DNA from 3 places in the Enterobacter cloacae complex sp. 394F7 genome. Region 1 is predicted to be linked to each of the others. Evidence: predicted binding sites of a transcription regulator. Region 1 holds the regulator's gene; each other region holds the start of a gene.
The links. Region 1 encodes sigma-54, which starts transcription at its own class of promoters, with help from an activator protein. Its sites were predicted from a motif close to GTTGGCACANNTTTCGCTNT; they were not measured.
Positions count from the first base shown of each region.

Region 2: norV (anaerobic nitric oxide reductase flavorubredoxin) is a predicted target of sigma-54. The motif match lies at 3,534-3,553, and genes of this name have one in related genera.
Region 3: AC2FAK_RS14570 (amino acid ABC transporter substrate-binding protein) is a predicted target of sigma-54. The motif match lies at 1,314-1,333, and genes of this name have one in related genera.

Region 1 is NZ_JBXWCS010000011.1:75,873-81,330, reverse strand. Features, by position in the region: gene mtgA (monofunctional biosynthetic peptidoglycan transglycosylase) at 1-555, shown strand, start outside; gene npr (PTS phosphocarrier protein NPr) at 593-865, opposite strand; gene rapZ (RNase adapter RapZ) at 862-1,716, opposite strand; gene ptsN (PTS IIA-like nitrogen regulatory protein PtsN) at 1,762-2,253, opposite strand; gene hpf (ribosome hibernation promoting factor) at 2,336-2,623, opposite strand; gene rpoN (RNA polymerase factor sigma-54) at 2,646-4,079, opposite strand; gene lptB (LPS export ABC transporter ATP-binding protein) at 4,127-4,852, opposite strand; gene lptA (lipopolysaccharide ABC transporter substrate-binding protein LptA) at 4,859-5,413, opposite strand; gene lptC (LPS export ABC transporter periplasmic protein LptC) at 5,382-5,458, opposite strand, start outside.
Region 2 is NZ_JBXWCS010000010.1:155,633-161,090, reverse strand. Features, by position in the region: gene AC2FAK_RS16250 (HoxN/HupN/NixA family nickel/cobalt transporter) at 1-630, shown strand, start outside; gene norW (NADH:flavorubredoxin reductase NorW) at 917-2,050, opposite strand; gene norV (anaerobic nitric oxide reductase flavorubredoxin) at 2,047-3,489, opposite strand; gene norR (nitric oxide reductase transcriptional regulator NorR) at 3,674-5,188, shown strand; gene gutQ (arabinose-5-phosphate isomerase GutQ) at 5,185-5,458, opposite strand, start outside.
Region 3 is NZ_JBXWCS010000009.1:90,661-96,118, reverse strand. Features, by position in the region: gene lnt (apolipoprotein N-acyltransferase) at 1-1,205, shown strand, start outside; gene AC2FAK_RS14570 (amino acid ABC transporter substrate-binding protein) at 1,606-2,511, shown strand; gene AC2FAK_RS14565 (amino acid ABC transporter permease) at 2,667-3,407, shown strand; gene gltK (glutamate/aspartate ABC transporter permease GltK) at 3,407-4,081, shown strand; gene AC2FAK_RS14555 (amino acid ABC transporter ATP-binding protein) at 4,081-4,806, shown strand; gene rihA (pyrimidine-specific ribonucleoside hydrolase RihA) at 4,927-5,458, shown strand, end outside.

The DNA of each region.
Region 1 (5,458 bases):
AGCTATGTGGCTCACTCGGACTGGGTAAGTATGGATGAGATCTCACCTTTTATGGGACTGGCGGTCATTGCGGCAGAGGATCAGAAATTCCCGGAACACTGGGGGTTTGACGTGGCGGCAATCGAGAAAGCGCTGGCGCACAATGAACGCCACGAAAACCGCGTCCGTGGGGCATCGACATTATCGCAGCAAACCGCAAAGAATTTGTTCCTGTGGGACGGCCGCAGCTGGGTACGAAAAGGGCTGGAAGCGGGGTTGACGCTGGGGATGGAAACGGTCTGGAGCAAAAAACGCATTCTGACCGTCTATCTCAATATTGCTGAGTTTGGCGATGGCGTGTTTGGTGTGGAGGCCGCCGCGCAGCGCTATTTCAATAAACCGGCCAGCCGACTGAGTATGTCCGAAGCGGCGCTCCTGGCTGCCGTCTTGCCTAATCCCATCCGCTTTAAGGCCAGTGCCCCGTCCGGGTACGTGCGAAGCCGTCAGGCGTGGATCATGCGCCAGATGCGTCAGTTAGGCGGGGAAGGGTTTATGCAGCGTAATAAGCTGATGTAGCGGGTAAGCACAGCGCCACCCGCCAGCGGGGCTGAAATCAATCCTCGTCAAACCCGGCGTTAAACAGCGCAATCACCGCCGCCAGCGCTTCCTCTTCCTGTGGGCCGGTAGCTTCGACTTCAATCTGGCGACCTTTGGCGGAGTCCAGCATCAGCAGCGCAATGACGCTGTTTGCTTCCGCTTCGGTCCCTTCATCATTTCGCAGCAGAACTTCCGCATCGAAACCCTGCATCAGTTCAAACAGCTTCATTGCCGGGCGTGCGTGCATGCCCAGCTTATTGGTGATCTCAACGGTTTGTTTTACGGTCATGTTTTACGTTTTTCCAGCGTGCGATGACGGGACTGAACGTTCTTTCCGCGTGAACGGAAATAGTCGGCCAGCTGTTCGGCGATATAGACCGAACGATGTTTACCGCCGGTACAACCAATCGCTACCGTCAGATAGCTACGATTGTTTGTCTCCAGCATAGGTAACCATAGCTCAAGGTAGCTTCGCGTCTGGTAGATAAAATTGTGAACTTCTGTGTGCCTGTCGAGGAACGCCGCGACGGGTTTATCCAGACCGGTCATTGGACGCAGTTTCGGATCCCAGTGTGGGTTTGGCAGGAAGCGCACGTCGAAAACATAATCCGCATCGATAGGTATGCCGTGCTTAAAGCCGAATGACTCAAACACCATTGTCAGTTCACGCTCGCGTTTGCCCAGTAAACGGGTACGCAGCATTTCTGCCAGCTCGTGAACGGACATTTCGGAGGTGTCGACAATCAAATCGGCACGTGAGCGCAGGGGCTCCAGCAGGTCGCTCTCTTCGTCGATTGCGCTCTCCAGAGAGAGGTTCTTGCTGGAAAGCGGGTGCAAACGACGGGTATCGCTGTAGCGACGGATCAGCGTGTTGCGGTCCGCATCAAGGAACAACAGCTGAGGTGAAAAGGTGTCCGGCAGGTTGCTCATCGCCTGTTCAAAGATTTCTGGCGATTCAGGCATGTTACGGACGTCGATGCTGACGGCGGCAGAGATTTGTCTGTCTGCAAGGGTGCGCGCCAGCTCGGGCAGCAGTACCACCGGCAGGTTATCTACGCAGTAAAAACCCATGTCTTCCAGCGCGCGCAGGGCGACGGATTTCCCCGACCCTGAACGGCCACTGACAATCATCAGCACCATGTTCCGTTTCTCCTCAGGACAACAGATGTGAAGGCCATCTCCTGGTTATGCCTCATCCTGACTGCCTTCTGCTTCAGTGATAATTTCATAAAGCTCTTCATCACTTTGCGCTGAGCGCAGTCGACGGCAGATGGTTTTATCGGCCAGGCGTTTAGCGACCAGTGAAAGCGTATGCAGATGGGTTTTCGTCTGATCGGCAGGAACCAGCAGCGCGAAGAGGAGATCAACGGGCTGGTTATCGATGGCATCAAAGGCAATAGGCGTTTCCAGTTGCACAAACACACCGACGGCACGCAGGGTGTCCTCTTCCAGTTTGCCATGCGGGATCGCAATGCCGTTGCCGATACCGGTACTGCCCATTTTTTCACGGGTCAGGATGGCTTCGAATACGACCTGCGGTGGCAGGCCCAGCTGTTTTGCGGCCAGTTCACTGATAATCTCCAGCGCACGTTTTTTGCTCTGGCAGTGAACGCCACTGCGGGTACATTCCTGGTTAAGGACATTGCTCAATTGAAGAGCGGAATCGTTGTTCATCATAATTTCACCTAAGCGCTAACTGTACAAATGGCCTGTTGTGCTCCACAACAGGCCTTCCTGCACCCGTTAACTGCCCGGACAATTAGTGTTGTTTCAGTTTATCTTTATGTTTATTGAGCTGTCTTGCAAGCTTATCAATCAAGCCATCGATAGCAGCGTACATGTCTTGCCCTTCCGCACTGGCGTGGAGTTCGCCCCCATTGACATGCAGGGTTGCATCCGAGATATGAGTCACTTTCTCCACTTTCAACACAATATAGACCTGATTGATCCTTTCGAAATACTGCTCGAGTTTTGCGAATTTCGTGTTCACAAAGTCGCGTAAAGCTTCAGTAATTTCGACGTTTTGTCCAGTGATGTTGAGCTGCATAGTGTCTTCCTTATCGGTTGTGTCAGACCAGCTGTTTACGCTGGTTAGACGGCGGAATGGATAAAGACTCTCGATACTTCGCAACAGTACGACGTGCCACCATAATACCCTGGTCGGACAGCATGGTGGTTAACTTACTGTCGCTCAGTGGCTTCGCGGGGTTCTCCGCGGCGATCAACTTCTTCACCAGTGCACGAATCGCCGTTGACGAGGCTTCGCCACCGCCTTCGGTATTCACATGGCTGGAGAAGAAATACTTAAGCTCAAATATACCGCGAGGACTGTGCAGATACTTCTGCGTGGTCACGCGGGAAATCGTTGATTCATGCATCTCGACGGCCTGGGCGATATCCGCCAGCACCATCGGTTTCATATACTCTTCGCCCTGCTCAAAGAAAGCCTGCTGTTGTTCGACGATACAGCGGCTCACACGCAACAGCGTATCATTGCGGCTCTCCAGGCTTTTGATTAACCAACGCGCTTCCTGCAGATTGCTACGAATATACTGGTTGTCGGCGTCGTTACGCGCGCTGGTGCACATGGAGGCATATTGCTGATTGATTTGCAGGCGAGGAATGCTGTCTGAATTGAGTTCAACGACCCAGCGGCCGTTGTGTTTTCTGACCAGCACGTCAGGTATGACGTATTCAGGCTCACTGGTCTGGATCGACTGGCCGGGGCGAGGATCGAGCGACTGGATCAGGTTAACCGCCTCTTTCAGCACCTCTTCTTTCAGACGCGTAACGCGCATCAGGGTACGGAAATCATGGTTAGCCAGCAGATCCAGATGATCGCTGATGATTAAGCGGGCTTCATCGATCCAGGGCGTCTCTTTGCTGAACTGCGAAAGCTGGATCAGCAGACAGTCGCGCAGGTCTTTCGCTGCTACGCCCACCGGGTCGAAACGCTGAATGCGCTTCAGAACGGCTTCTATCTCTTCAAGTTCAATCTCGTCATCGCCCATGCTTTCCAGAATATCGTCCAGCGTGACGGTCAGATAGCCGGTATCGTCAACGGCATCGACGATGGAGGTGGCAATCGCGCGATCGGTATCGGAGAAAGGGGTCAGCTCCACCTGCCACATCAGGTAATCCTGTAGTGACTGGGTGGTTTCACCCTGATAGACCGGTAGCTCATCGTCCTGGTAGTCTGCACGCGTGCCGGAAGGGGTTCCGGCGGTGTAGATTTCATCCCAGCTGGCATCCAGCGGAAGCTCGTCCGGCATCTCTTTTTGTTCGAGTGCATCGGCGGTATCGAGGGCTTCCGTGTCCTGTGATTGCTGAGTGTCTACCTCGTCATGAAGATCGGCTTGCTCCAGCAGCGGATTGCTGTCCAGCGCTTGCTGGAGCTCCTGCTGGAGTTCTAATGTGGACAGTTGCAACAGGCGAATCGCCTGCTGTAACTGCGGCGTCATCGCCAGTTGTTGGCTGAGCCTTAATTGCAAACCTTGCTTCATGTTCAGAGCATTTTTCTCCGGTTCGGCGTTACGTTACCTCTACCCTATCAGAGTCTGAAGTCTTCCCCAAGATAGACGCGCTTAACATGATCATCTTCGAGGATCTGCTGTGGCGTGCCGTGGGCGATCAGGTTGCCCTGGCTCACGATATACGCACGTTCACATACGGCCAGTGTTTCACGGACGTTGTGGTCAGTAATCAACACGCCAAGACCGCTGTCGCGCAGATGCTCAATAATACGTTTAATGTCGATAACGGAGATGGGGTCAACGCCTGCAAATGGTTCATCCAGCAGGATGAACTTCGGGTTTGCTGCCAACGCGCGTGCAATTTCAACACGGCGGCGTTCCCCCCCGGACAGCGCCTGACCAAGGCTATCGCGCAGGTGCTCAATGTGAAACTCTTCCATCAGCTCGTTGGCGCGATCCTGACGCTGTTCGCTGGTCAGGTCGTCACGAATTTGCAGAACGGCCATCAGGTTATCGAAGACGCTCAGGCGACGGAAAATGGAGGCTTCCTGCGGCAGGTAGCCAATACCCCGGCGCGCGCGCGCGTGCAGTGGCAGAAGGCTGATGTCTTCATCATCAATGATGATGTTACCGGCATCGCGTGGGACAATACCCACGACCATGTAGAAGGTCGTGGTTTTACCTGCACCGTTTGGACCAAGCAGGCCAACAATTTCGCCGGAGTTGACGGTCAGACTGACATCTTCCACGACACGGCGGCCCTTATAGGCCTTCGCGAGATTTTTTGCAGTTAATGTTGCCATAACGAATTAGTTACTCTTCTTCTGTGCCGGAGCCTGGCCCTTGCCTTTGTCCTGCAGCTGAGACGGCACTAACACGGTGGTGACGCGTTTGCCTTTCTCGCTGGAGGCCTGCATTTTTTGCTCTTTCACCAGATAGGTGATCTTATCGCCGGTGATATTGCTATCGAGCTGTTCCAGATAGGCGTTACCGGTAAGGATGACCAGATCTTTCGCCAGTTCATAATGCATGTGGCTGGCATGGCCCTTCACTGGCTTGCCGTTGTCCTGCATCTGGTAGAACGTGGCCGGGTTGCCGTAGCCATCAATGATCTCTTTGCCCTGTTCGCCACCTGGACGGGTAACGACCACCTTATCGGCGTTAATCTTGATGGTGCCCTGGGTCATGACCACGTTGCCGGTAAAGGTAACGACATTACCCTGCATATCAAGAGACTGCGTATCGGACTCGATATGGATCGGCTGTTCGGTATCGCCAGTAACAGCAAGCGCGGGAAGACTGGCCGCCAGCATCGCGCTGGCGATAATTACTTTAAGGCTGAGTTTGTTTGTTTTGAATTTCATAGGAGGTTCTAACCTTTTCAATCAGCTCGGCGTTTTTGCTGCGTA
Region 2 (5,458 bases), on a different contig from region 1:
ATGGCGTTAGTCAATATGGTGATTTTGCGCGGCGTCTGGCGCAATTTTCAGGCGCTGAAAAACGGGCAGGCGGTGCAGGGAGACATCTCCCTCCCGGCGCAGGGCGGAATAATGAACTGGCTGTTTGGCGCGACTTTCCGCCTGGTCAACAAAAGCTGGCAGATGTATCTGGTCGGTTTTCTGTTCGGGCTTGGTTTTGATACCGCCACTGAAATCGGCGTGCTCGGGATCTCTGCCGCCAGCGCCTCAAACGGTATGTCGGTGTGGTCAATCATGATCTTCCCGGCGCTTTTCGCCAGCGGCATGGCGCTGGTGGATACCCTCGACAACCTGCTGATGGTGGGGGCTTACGGCTGGGCATTCAACAAACCGCAGCGCAAGCTCTACTACAACATGACCATTACCGGTACCTCTGTGGTGGTGGCGGTGTTTATCGGCGGGCTGGAAGCGCTGGGGCTGCTGATGGATAAATTTGCCCTCAGCGGCGGCATCTGGGATCGCATTGGTGCCGTCAACGATAACCTCGGCAACGCCGGTTTTGTGGTGGTCGGGCTGTTTGTCGCCTGCTGGCTGATCTCCATGATCAACTACCGCTGGCGCGGCTACGACGCGCTGGTCATACATTCCTGAGCGCTGCGCTAAAACCATTGTGTTTGAGGGGTAAAATCGCCATGATGTCGTTCCGGTAAAGCGAAGCAGGGTGCCGTTTTGCTGGAAAAATGGAATGCATATCTTGCTGTTTATGAAGGTTTTCACTCTTTTATATTCAGTAAAATAATAAGTTAAGGATAGATGGCGATGATTTACCTCTTTTGTATTTATCTTGTTAATAGATTACGTAAAAAAAAGCCCCGGGACATCGGGGCTGCGGATAATAAAATCCCAGGGTTAAGTAAGCGTGGTAAAAGGTTAAGGGTTAAGCGGGCAGCGATTTCAGTAGCGCGAAAGCCTCCTTCATCCGATCTTCGCTAACCACGAAGGCGCGGAGCTGGCCATCGGCGTCAGAGCCGCGCGCGACCATTCCCTGAGCTTCCACAGCGATCTGCCAGTTCAGATCCTGGCGCTGGGTTTCACCTGCCAGATGCAGCGGCAACGCTGGCGTTTTCACCTTCACCAGCATGGCCGGTAATTTCAGCGGCGCGCTGTTGCCGAGCAGGTTTTTTGCCAGATACATGGCGCTAAGCTGGATCGGCTGCAGGAAAGGCAGTACCTGGCCGTTGATTTCCGCGCAGTCCCCCAGGGCGTAAATGTCGGGTTGCGTGGTTTGCAGGTAGCTATTCACCTTCACGCCACGGCCTGTTTCAGCGCCTGCGCGGTGCGCCAGCGCCATTTCCGGGCGCAACCCCGTCGCGGCAACCACCACATCGACTTCCAGGCTGCGATTGCAGTCAAGCGTCGCGTGAATGCCGCCTTCGGTTTCGCTCAGATGTTGCAGTTGCGATTTCAACAGCAGATGCACGCCCATGTCGGTCAGACGGTGCTGTAAGCGACTGCTTACTTCTGCAGGCATCAAGGCCGACAGAATGCTTGCCGCGTGGTCGACCAGGGTGACGGCTTTACCCGCCCGACAAAAATCCATCGCCAGCTCGGTGCCAATCAAACCGCCGCCAACAATCATTACCCGTTTTGCATCACGAAGCTGCGTTTCGCTGGCCCGATACTCCTGCTGGCTGTTAAGCGTCATCATCAGCTCGCGGCCGGTAACCGGCGGCACGAACGCAGAGGCCCCCGTCGCCAGCACCAGCTTGTCGTACTGCCAGGTTTTATCTTTCGCTTTTACCACGTGGGCATCGGCGTCGATATCGGTGACCCAGGTGTACGGAAACAGACGCAGGTTGAACTGCTCCGCGAACTCCCCCGCCGTCTGGCGGGTGAGATCGTCGGCGCGCTGGTTCAGGCTAATCACATGGCTTAAATCGGGCTTGTTGTACTCGTCCATGCTGTCGGCCGCGATCATCGTCAGCGGCACGCTAGCGTCCTGTTTGCGGATATTTTTCACCAACTGGCGGGCGGCAAAGCCCGAGCCGATGATGACGATACCGTTGCTCATTTTGCCTCCGTTGCCAGTTCGTCAAAGACGTCTTTTCCGAGGGAACATTCCGGGCAGAGGAAGTTGTCCGGCACCTCACTCCACGGCGTACCTGGAGCCACGTCCTGCAACGGCTCGCCCAGTTCCGGGTCGTAGATCCACTGGCAGACGCTGCACTGCATACGTGGACCGAGATCGGCGCCGGCTGCCCCGGCACAGGTTTGCGGCTGTTCGGCGGGGAGTGCTGCGACCTCAGGAAGCGGTGCAAGCGCCCACTGACGAGCAATATCGCGGCCGTGCTGACGACAGACTTCCAGCGCGTCAAGATCCGGACGCCATTTGGCCTTCAGGCTCATGGACATCTCAAAACCGGCATCCTGCAGGCGGGTGGAGAGACGATCTACCGCACCGCCGCTCCAGCCGTGGGAGCCAAAGGCGCTGGCACGTTTGTTACGGAAGCGCAGGCCGGTCATCTCTTCCACCAGGCCAGCAATTTTCGGCATCATCACGTTGTTCATGGTGGAGGTGCCCACCAGCACGCCCTTAGAGCGGAAGACGTTGGTGAGGATCTCGTTTTTATCGCTGCGCGCCACGTTGAAGATTTTCACCGCCACGTTTGGGTCCACCTCGTTGATGCCCTGGGCGATGGCGTCTGCCATCATGCGGGTGTTGTTGGACATGGTGTCGTAGAAAATCGTGATGCGGTCTTCCTGATAATCCGCCGCCCATTTCAGGTACAGCTCAACGATCTGGGTTGGGTTTTCACGCCATACCACGCCGTGGGAGGTGGCAATCATATCCACTGGCAGGTTGAAGCCGAGGATCTCGGTGATTTTGGGCGTCACCAGACGGCTGAACGGGGTCAGGATGTTGGCGTAGTAGCGCTGGCACTGTTCAAACAGCTCGGTCTGATCCACTTCATCGTTAAACAGGCGTTCGTCGCAGTAGTGCTGACCAAAGGCGTCGTTGCTGAACAGCACCGCGTCGCCGGTCAGGTAGGTCATCATGCTGTCCGGCCAGTGCAGCATCGGGGTTTCTACGAAGATCAGCTGTTTACCGTTACCGATATCCAGCGTGTCGCCGGTTTTCACGGTGTGGAAGTTCCACTCCGGATGGTGATGGTGACCGTTGATGGAGTCGATGGCGTTGGTGGTGCAGTAGATCGGGGTATCCGGAATGTGGGACATCAACTCGGTCAACGCCCCGGCGTGATCCTCTTCCGCGTGGTTGATGATGATGTAGTCGATGTCGTTCAGATCGATTTCACTGCTCAGGTTCTGCACGAACTCGCGGCTGAATTTATGATCGACGGTATCGATCAGTACGTTTTTACCTTCACGAATGAGATAGCTGTTATAGCTGCTGCCGCGCAGCGTTTTATATTCCGTTCCGTGAAAATCACGCACTTCCCAGTCACGTTGACCAACCCAATGAATGTTATTTTTAACCAGAATAGACATAGCAACCTCAAATAATACGGCGTGTTGAAAAAGATGTTTTGTCTATATCAACTTGCGTGCCAACTTTTAGTTTGTTGATTTTTATGGATTAAATTTTTTATGCCCCGGAATGGGTAGTCATTATGACTATCGTTAAAGATGTCAATATGACACTATGCATTGTCAAAATGACAGCGAGGCAGACATGAGCTTTTCCGTAGACGTGCTGGCGAAAATCGCCATTGAACTGCAAACCGGCATCGGGCATCAGGATCGTTTTCAGCGGCTGATCTCCACGCTGCGCCACGTGCTGGAATGCGATGCTTCGGCGCTGCTGCGCTACGAGGGACGGCAGTTTATTCCGCTGGCCATCGACGGGCTGGCGCAGGACGTGCTCGGGCGACGCTTTACGCTGGAAGGCCACCCGCGGCTGGAGACCATCGCCCGGGCAGGTGACGTGGTGCGTTTTCCGGCAGACAGCGATCTGCCCGACCCGTACGACGGCCTTATACCCGGGCAGGAGAGCCTGAAGGTGCACGCCTGTATCGGCCTGCCGCTGTTTGCCGGACAAAACCTGATTGGGGCGCTGACCCTCGACGGCATGTCGCCGGACCAGTTCGATACCTTCAGCGACGAAGAACTGCGCCTGATTGCGGCCCTGGCGGCCGGGGCGCTGAACAATGCTCTGCTGATTGAACAGCTGGAGAGCCAGAATATTCTTCCCGGCAGCCCGGCGGCGTTTGAACAGGTCGCGCATACGGAGATGATTGGCCTCTCGCCAGGCATGGTACAACTCAAAAAAGAGATTGAGATCGTCGCGGCATCCGATTTGAACGTGCTGATCTTCGGTGAGACCGGCACCGGTAAAGAGCTGGTGGCGAAATCCATTCACGAAGCTTCACCGCGTGCGGCCAACCCGCTGGTCTACCTTAACTGCGCCGCACTGCCGGAAAGCGTGGCGGAAAGCGAGCTGTTCGGCCACGTCAAAGGGGCATTTACCGGGGCCATCAGCAACCGCAGCGGTAAGTTTGAAATGGCCGATAACGGCACGCTGTTCCTCGATGAAATAGGCGAGCTTTCGCTGTCGCTGCAGGCCAAGCTGCTGCGCGTATTACAGTACGGTGATATTCAGCGCGTGGGAGACGACCGCAGCTTACGGGTCAACGTGCGCGTGCTGGCGGCAACCAACCGCGACCTGCGCGAAGCGGTGCTAAACGGCAATTTCCGCGCCGATCTGTTCCATCGTCTGAGTGTTTTTCCGCTTACCGTGCCGCCGCTGCGCGAGCGTGGGGACGATGTGGTGCTGCTGGCGGGTTTTTTCTGCGAACAGTGTCGGCTCAAAATGGGCTTGTCGCGCGTGGTATTAAGCCCGGGGGCGCGAGGCCATCTGCTGACCTACGGCTGGCCGGGTAACGTACGCGAGCTGGAGCACGCCATCCATCGCGCGGTGGTGCTGGCGCGGGCGACACGCTCGGGGGATGAAATCGTGATTCATGCGCGCCATTTTGCCCTGCATGATGAAAATATACCGTCCGTGAAGCCCGCTGCGCCTGAAAGCGTGAACGAGAATCTGCGTGAAGCGACGGAAGAATTTCAGCGTCAGATGATTACCCGCGCGCTGGAACAGAACAACCGCAGCTGGGCGGCGTGCGCGCGGGCGCTGGAAATGGACGTCGCCAACCTGCACCGGCTGGCGAAGCGTCTGGGACTGAAGGGTTAAATAATGCCTGCCTGGTAGAAATCCTGCAGGTTGATGGCGCCGCACAGGCGGCCAGCGTCATCCACCACCGGCGCGGCGGTGATTTTACGTTTCATCAGCACCTCTTTGGCTTCAATGGCGCGGCTGTTGGCATTCAGCGTTAACCCGCCAGAGGTCATCGCTTCTGAGACGCGTGCCTCCAGCTTGCCGCCGCCCACCAGCCAGCGGCGCAGGTCGCCGTCGGTAAAGACGCCTTTCACCTGGCGCGTATCGTCGCAGACGGCGACCAGC
Region 3 (5,458 bases), on a different contig from region 1:
TCTCCCGCCTGTGGCCTAAAACCAGCTGGCTGCGCGTTGCCATTGCGGCTCCCGTGGTCTGGCAGATTACCGAGTTTCTGCGGGGCTGGGTGCTGACCGGCTTCCCGTGGCTGCAGTTTGGCTACAGCCAGATTGACGGCCCGCTGAAAGGTCTGGCGCCAGTAATGGGCGTTGAAGCCATTAACTTCCTGCTGATGGTGGTGAGCGGCCTGCTGGTGCTGGCGCTGGTCACGCGTAACTGGAAACCACTGGTGGTGGCGCTGGTTCTTTTCGCTCTACCCTTCTCGCTGCGTTATATCCAGTGGTATACCTTGATGCCAGAGCGCGCCACACAGGTATCGATGGTGCAGGGAAATATTCCGCAGGCGATGAAGTGGGATGAAAAAGAGTTGCTGAACACGCTGAAAATTTACGCCAACGCCACTGAAGAGGTGATGGGTAAATCACAGCTGATCATCTGGCCTGAATCTGCCATTCCGGATCTGGAAATTAACCAGCAGCCGTTTCTCAACATGATGAACGATCTGCTGCGCGCGCGCGGCAGTACGCTGATCACCGGGATTGTGGATGCGCGTCTGAATCAGCAGAACCGCTACGATACCTACAACACAATCATTACGCTCGGCAAAGACAGCGACTACAGCTACACCTCGACTGACCGGTATAACAAGAATCACCTTGTTCCGTTTGGCGAGTTTGTTCCGCTGGAATCGATACTGCGTCCGCTGGCTCCGTTCTTTGACCTGCCAATGTCCTCCTTCAGTCGGGGTCCGTATGTGCAGCCGCAGCTGCATGCACACGGCTTTGCCCTGACGGCGGCCATTTGCTACGAGATCATCCTCGGTGAACAGGTGCGCGATAACTTCCGTCCGGATACGGACTTCCTGCTGACTATCTCTAATGATGCCTGGTTCGGTAAGTCGATTGGTCCGTGGCAGCATTTCCAGATGGCGCGGATGCGTTCACTGGAGCTGGCGCGTCCGCTGTTGCGCAGCACCAACAATGGCATCACCGCCGTGATTGGACCGCGGGGAGAAATTCAGGCCATGATCCCGCAGTTTACGCGCGACGTGTTGACGGCTAAAGTCACGCCGACAAGCGGCCTGACGCCATATGCCCGCACCGGCAACTGGCCGCTGTGGATCCTGACCGCCCTGTTTGGCTTTGGGGCTGTGCTGATGAGCCTTCGTCAGCGTCGTCGCTAATCTTACCTTCTGTTGCCGGGTGGCGCTGACGCTTACCCGGCCTACATTTCTCTTCGTCGGTCGGGTAAGGCGTAGCCGCCACCCGACAGCTCCCTCCCAAATTTCAATTCTGGCACGCCTATTGCTTTGTTTATTCAGGTAAACGCAGTTTGGCTTCGTGTGCAACCTTGTCGCACCAGTATAGATCGCCGGTAGCACCGAAACGGTGCAACGAGAGATTTCTGCCTCGGAATGGTGCGGCGCGCTTCGCAAAAATAAACAATAACGCAGCAAAATCTTTACATTAAGCCAGACTAAATGTTAACAAGCTTGCATAACACTGCACTCGCATAGCGCGAGATATAACAACATCACAATGGGTATCAATGCGTCACTGACGCTGATAAGAAAGGAGTTGGGTATGCAATTACGTAAACTGGCCACAGCAATGCTGGTAATGGGGATGTCCGCAGGCGTTGTACACGCTGAAGACGCGCCGGCAGCCGGCAGCACTCTCGACAAGATTGCCAAAAACGGCGTGATCGTGGTCGGCCACCGTGAATCTTCTGTCCCGTTCTCTTACTACGACAACACGCAAAAAGTCGTGGGCTATTCACAGGACTACTCTAACGCCATCGTTGAGGCCGTGAAGAAAAAGCTGAACAAACCCGACCTGCAGGTAAAACTGATTCCAATCACCTCGCAGAACCGTATCCCACTGCTGCAAAACGGCACCTTCGATTTTGAGTGTGGCTCAACCACCAACAACCTTGAGCGTCAGAAACAGGCCGCCTTCTCCGACACCATCTTTGTGGTGGGGACCCGTCTGCTGACCAAAAAAGGCGGCGACATCAAAGATTTTGCTGACCTTAAAGGCAAAGCCGTTGTTGTGACCTCCGGGACAACCTCAGAAGTGCTGCTGCACAAGCTGAACGACGAGAAGAAAATGGATATGCGCATCATCAGCGCGAAAGACCATGGTGACTCCTTCCGTACGCTGGAAAGTGGCCGTGCCGTCGCGTTTATGATGGATGATGCTCTGCTGGCTGGCGAACGTGCAAAAGCGAAGAAGCCGGACAACTGGGATATCGTTGGTACCGCCCAGTCGAAAGAAGCCTACGGCTGTATGCTGCGTAAAGACGATCCGCAATTCAAGAAGCTGATCGATGACACCATCGCCCAGGTGCAAACCTCCGGTGAAGCGGAAAAATGGTTCGACAAATGGTTCAAGAACCCAATTCCACCCAAAAATCTCAACATGAATTTTGAACTGTCTGACGACATGAAAGCACTGTTCAAATCACCAAATGACAAGGCTCTTAACTAATTAGAACTACAGGGGCGGGATCTCCTGCCCTCTCGATTGTCGGGAAGCATGGACAGACTATACGTTGAGTGGTCGTTCCCCACTCAGCGCGAAAAATGAGCTTCTCACCAATCTTCGAGGGTAGCGCTGCTACCCTTTTTTTTCTGGAGTTTATTATGTCAATAGACTGGAACTGGGGCATATTTCTGCAACAAGCCCCGTTCGGCAACACAACCTATCTTGGCTGGCTGTGGAGCGGCTTTCAGGTTACCGTTGCGTTATCGATAACGGCGTGGATTATTGCGTTCCTTGTCGGTTCACTGTTCGGTATTCTGCGCACCGTCCCTAACCGTTTTCTCTCTTCTATCGGCACGCTGTATGTGGAACTGTTCCGTAACGTTCCGCTGATCGTGCAGTTCTTTACCTGGTATCTGGTCGTTCCTGAACTGCTGCCGGAAAATATTGGCATGTGGTTCAAGTCGGAACTGGATCCTAACGTACAGTTCTTTGTCTCCTCGATGATGTGTCTGGGGCTGTTTACCGCCGCACGCGTGTGCGAGCAGGTACGCGCCGCTATTCAGTCGCTGCCGCGTGGACAAAAGAACGCGGGTCTGGCGATGGGGTTAACGCTGCCGCAAACCTACCGCTACGTCCTGCTGCCTAACGCCTACCGCGTCATTGTTCCACCGATGACCTCAGAGATGATGAACCTGGTCAAAAACTCGGCCATCGCCTCCACGATCGGTCTGGTCGATATGGCGGCGCAGGCGGGTAAACTGCTGGATTATTCCGCCCACGCGTGGGAATCCTTCACGGCAATTACGCTCGCGTATGTTCTGATTAACGCTTTCATCATGCTGGTGATGAACCTGGTTGAACGCAAAATTCGCCTGCCGGGCAATCTGGGGGGCAAATAATGTACGAATTTGACTGGAGTTCCATTGTTCCTTCCATGCCGTACCTGCTGGATGGCCTGGTGATCACCTTAAAAATCACGGCGATCGCCATCATCGTCGGTATCGTCTGGGGCACCCTGCTGGCGGTAATGCGCTTGTCGAGCTTCAAACCGCTCGCCTGGTTTGCCACTGCCTACGTTAACGTTTTCCGCTCTATCCCGCTGGTGATGGTGCTGCTGTGGTTTTACCTGATTGTTCCCGGATTCCTGCAAAACGTTCTGGGACTGTCACCGAAAACCGATATCCGCCTGATTTCCGCGATGGTTGCGTTCTCCATGTTTGAGGCCGCTTACTATTCCGAGATCATCCGTGCGGGCATACAGAGTATCTCACGCGGGCAGTCCAGCGCGGCGCTGGCGCTGGGGATGACCCACTGGCAGTCCATGCAACTCATTATTCTGCCGCAGGCGTTTCGCGCCATGGTTCCCCTCCTGCTGACCCAGGGCATCGTGCTGTTCCAGGATACCTCTCTGGTATATGTCCTGAGCCTGGCAGACTTCTTCCGTACTGCGTCCACCATCGGTGAGCGCGATGGTACGCAGGTTGAGATGGTGCTCTTCGCAGGTGCGGTCTATTTTGTGATTAGTTTAAGCGCGTCGCTGTTGGTCAGTTGGCTGAAGAAAAGGACGGTATAATGATTTCCCTGAAAAATGTTTCTAAATGGTATGGGCACTTTCAGGTGCTGACCGACTGCTCCACCGAAGTCAAAAAAGGTGATGTGGTGGTAGTGTGCGGGCCGTCCGGTTCCGGTAAATCGACGCTGATCAAAACGGTTAATGGTCTGGAGCCTGTGCAGCAGGGTGAAATTGTTGTTAACGGCACCAAAGTGAACGACAAGAAAACCAACCTTGCCCAGCTTCGCTCCCACGTGGGGATGGTGTTCCAGCATTTTGAACTGTTCCCTCACCTCTCCATCATCGAGAACCTGACGCTGGCGCAGGTGAAAGTGCTTAAGCGTGATAAAAAAGCGGCGCGTGAGAAAGGGCTGAAGCTTCTGGATCGCGTGGGGCTTTCTGCGCACGCCGATAAGTTCCCGGCACAGCTTTCCGGCGGCCAACAGCAGCGTGTGGCGATTGCTCGCGCACTGTGTATGGATCCGGTGGCAATGCTGTTCGACGAACCGACCTCCGCACTCGATCCCGAAATGATCAACGAAGTGCTGGACGTCATGGTTGAACTGGCCCACGAAGGGATGACCATGATGGTGGTGACCCACGAAATGGGCTTCGCCCGCAAAGTGGCAAACCGCGTGATCTTTATGGATGAAGGCAAGATCGTTGAAGACTCGCCGAAAGAAGAGTTCTTCGCCAACCCGAAATCCGAACGCGCTAAAGACTTCCTGGCTAAAATCCTGCATTAATCTTCTCAGTGCGCAATCTGCGGATTGCGCACTGTCTCACGCTTTCAATCTCTGCTTCTCGTCGGCGTCACATTGCAGCGTTAACCTTGTCACAAAATAACGCTACGTATGGAGAACGCTATGGCACAGCCTATTATTCTCGATTGCGATCCGGGTCATGATGACGCGATTGCCCTCGTCCTTGCACTTGCCTCCCCTGAACTTGAAGTCAAAGCTGTCACCTCATCTGCCGGCAACCAGACACCGGATAAAACCCTGCGCAACGTCCTGCGTATGCTGACCTTGCTAAAGCGCCCCGATATTCCCGTGGCCGGTGGCGCGGTCAAACCGCTGATGCGTGAACTGATCATTGCCGACAACGTACACGGAGAAAGCGGCCTGGACGGCCCGGCGCTGCCGGAACCGGGTTTCGCCCCGCAATCCTGTACCGCCGTGGAGCTGATGGCAAAGGTACTACGCGAGAGTGCTGAACCCGTCACGCTGGTAGCAACGGGCCCGCAAACCAACGTTGCGCTGCTGCTGAACAGCCATCCTGAACTGCACAGCAAAATTGCCCGTATCGTGATTATGGGCGGAGCCATGGGGCTGGGTAACTGGACGCCTGCGGCGGAGTTCAACATCTTTGTCGACCCGGAAGCGGCGGAGATCGTCT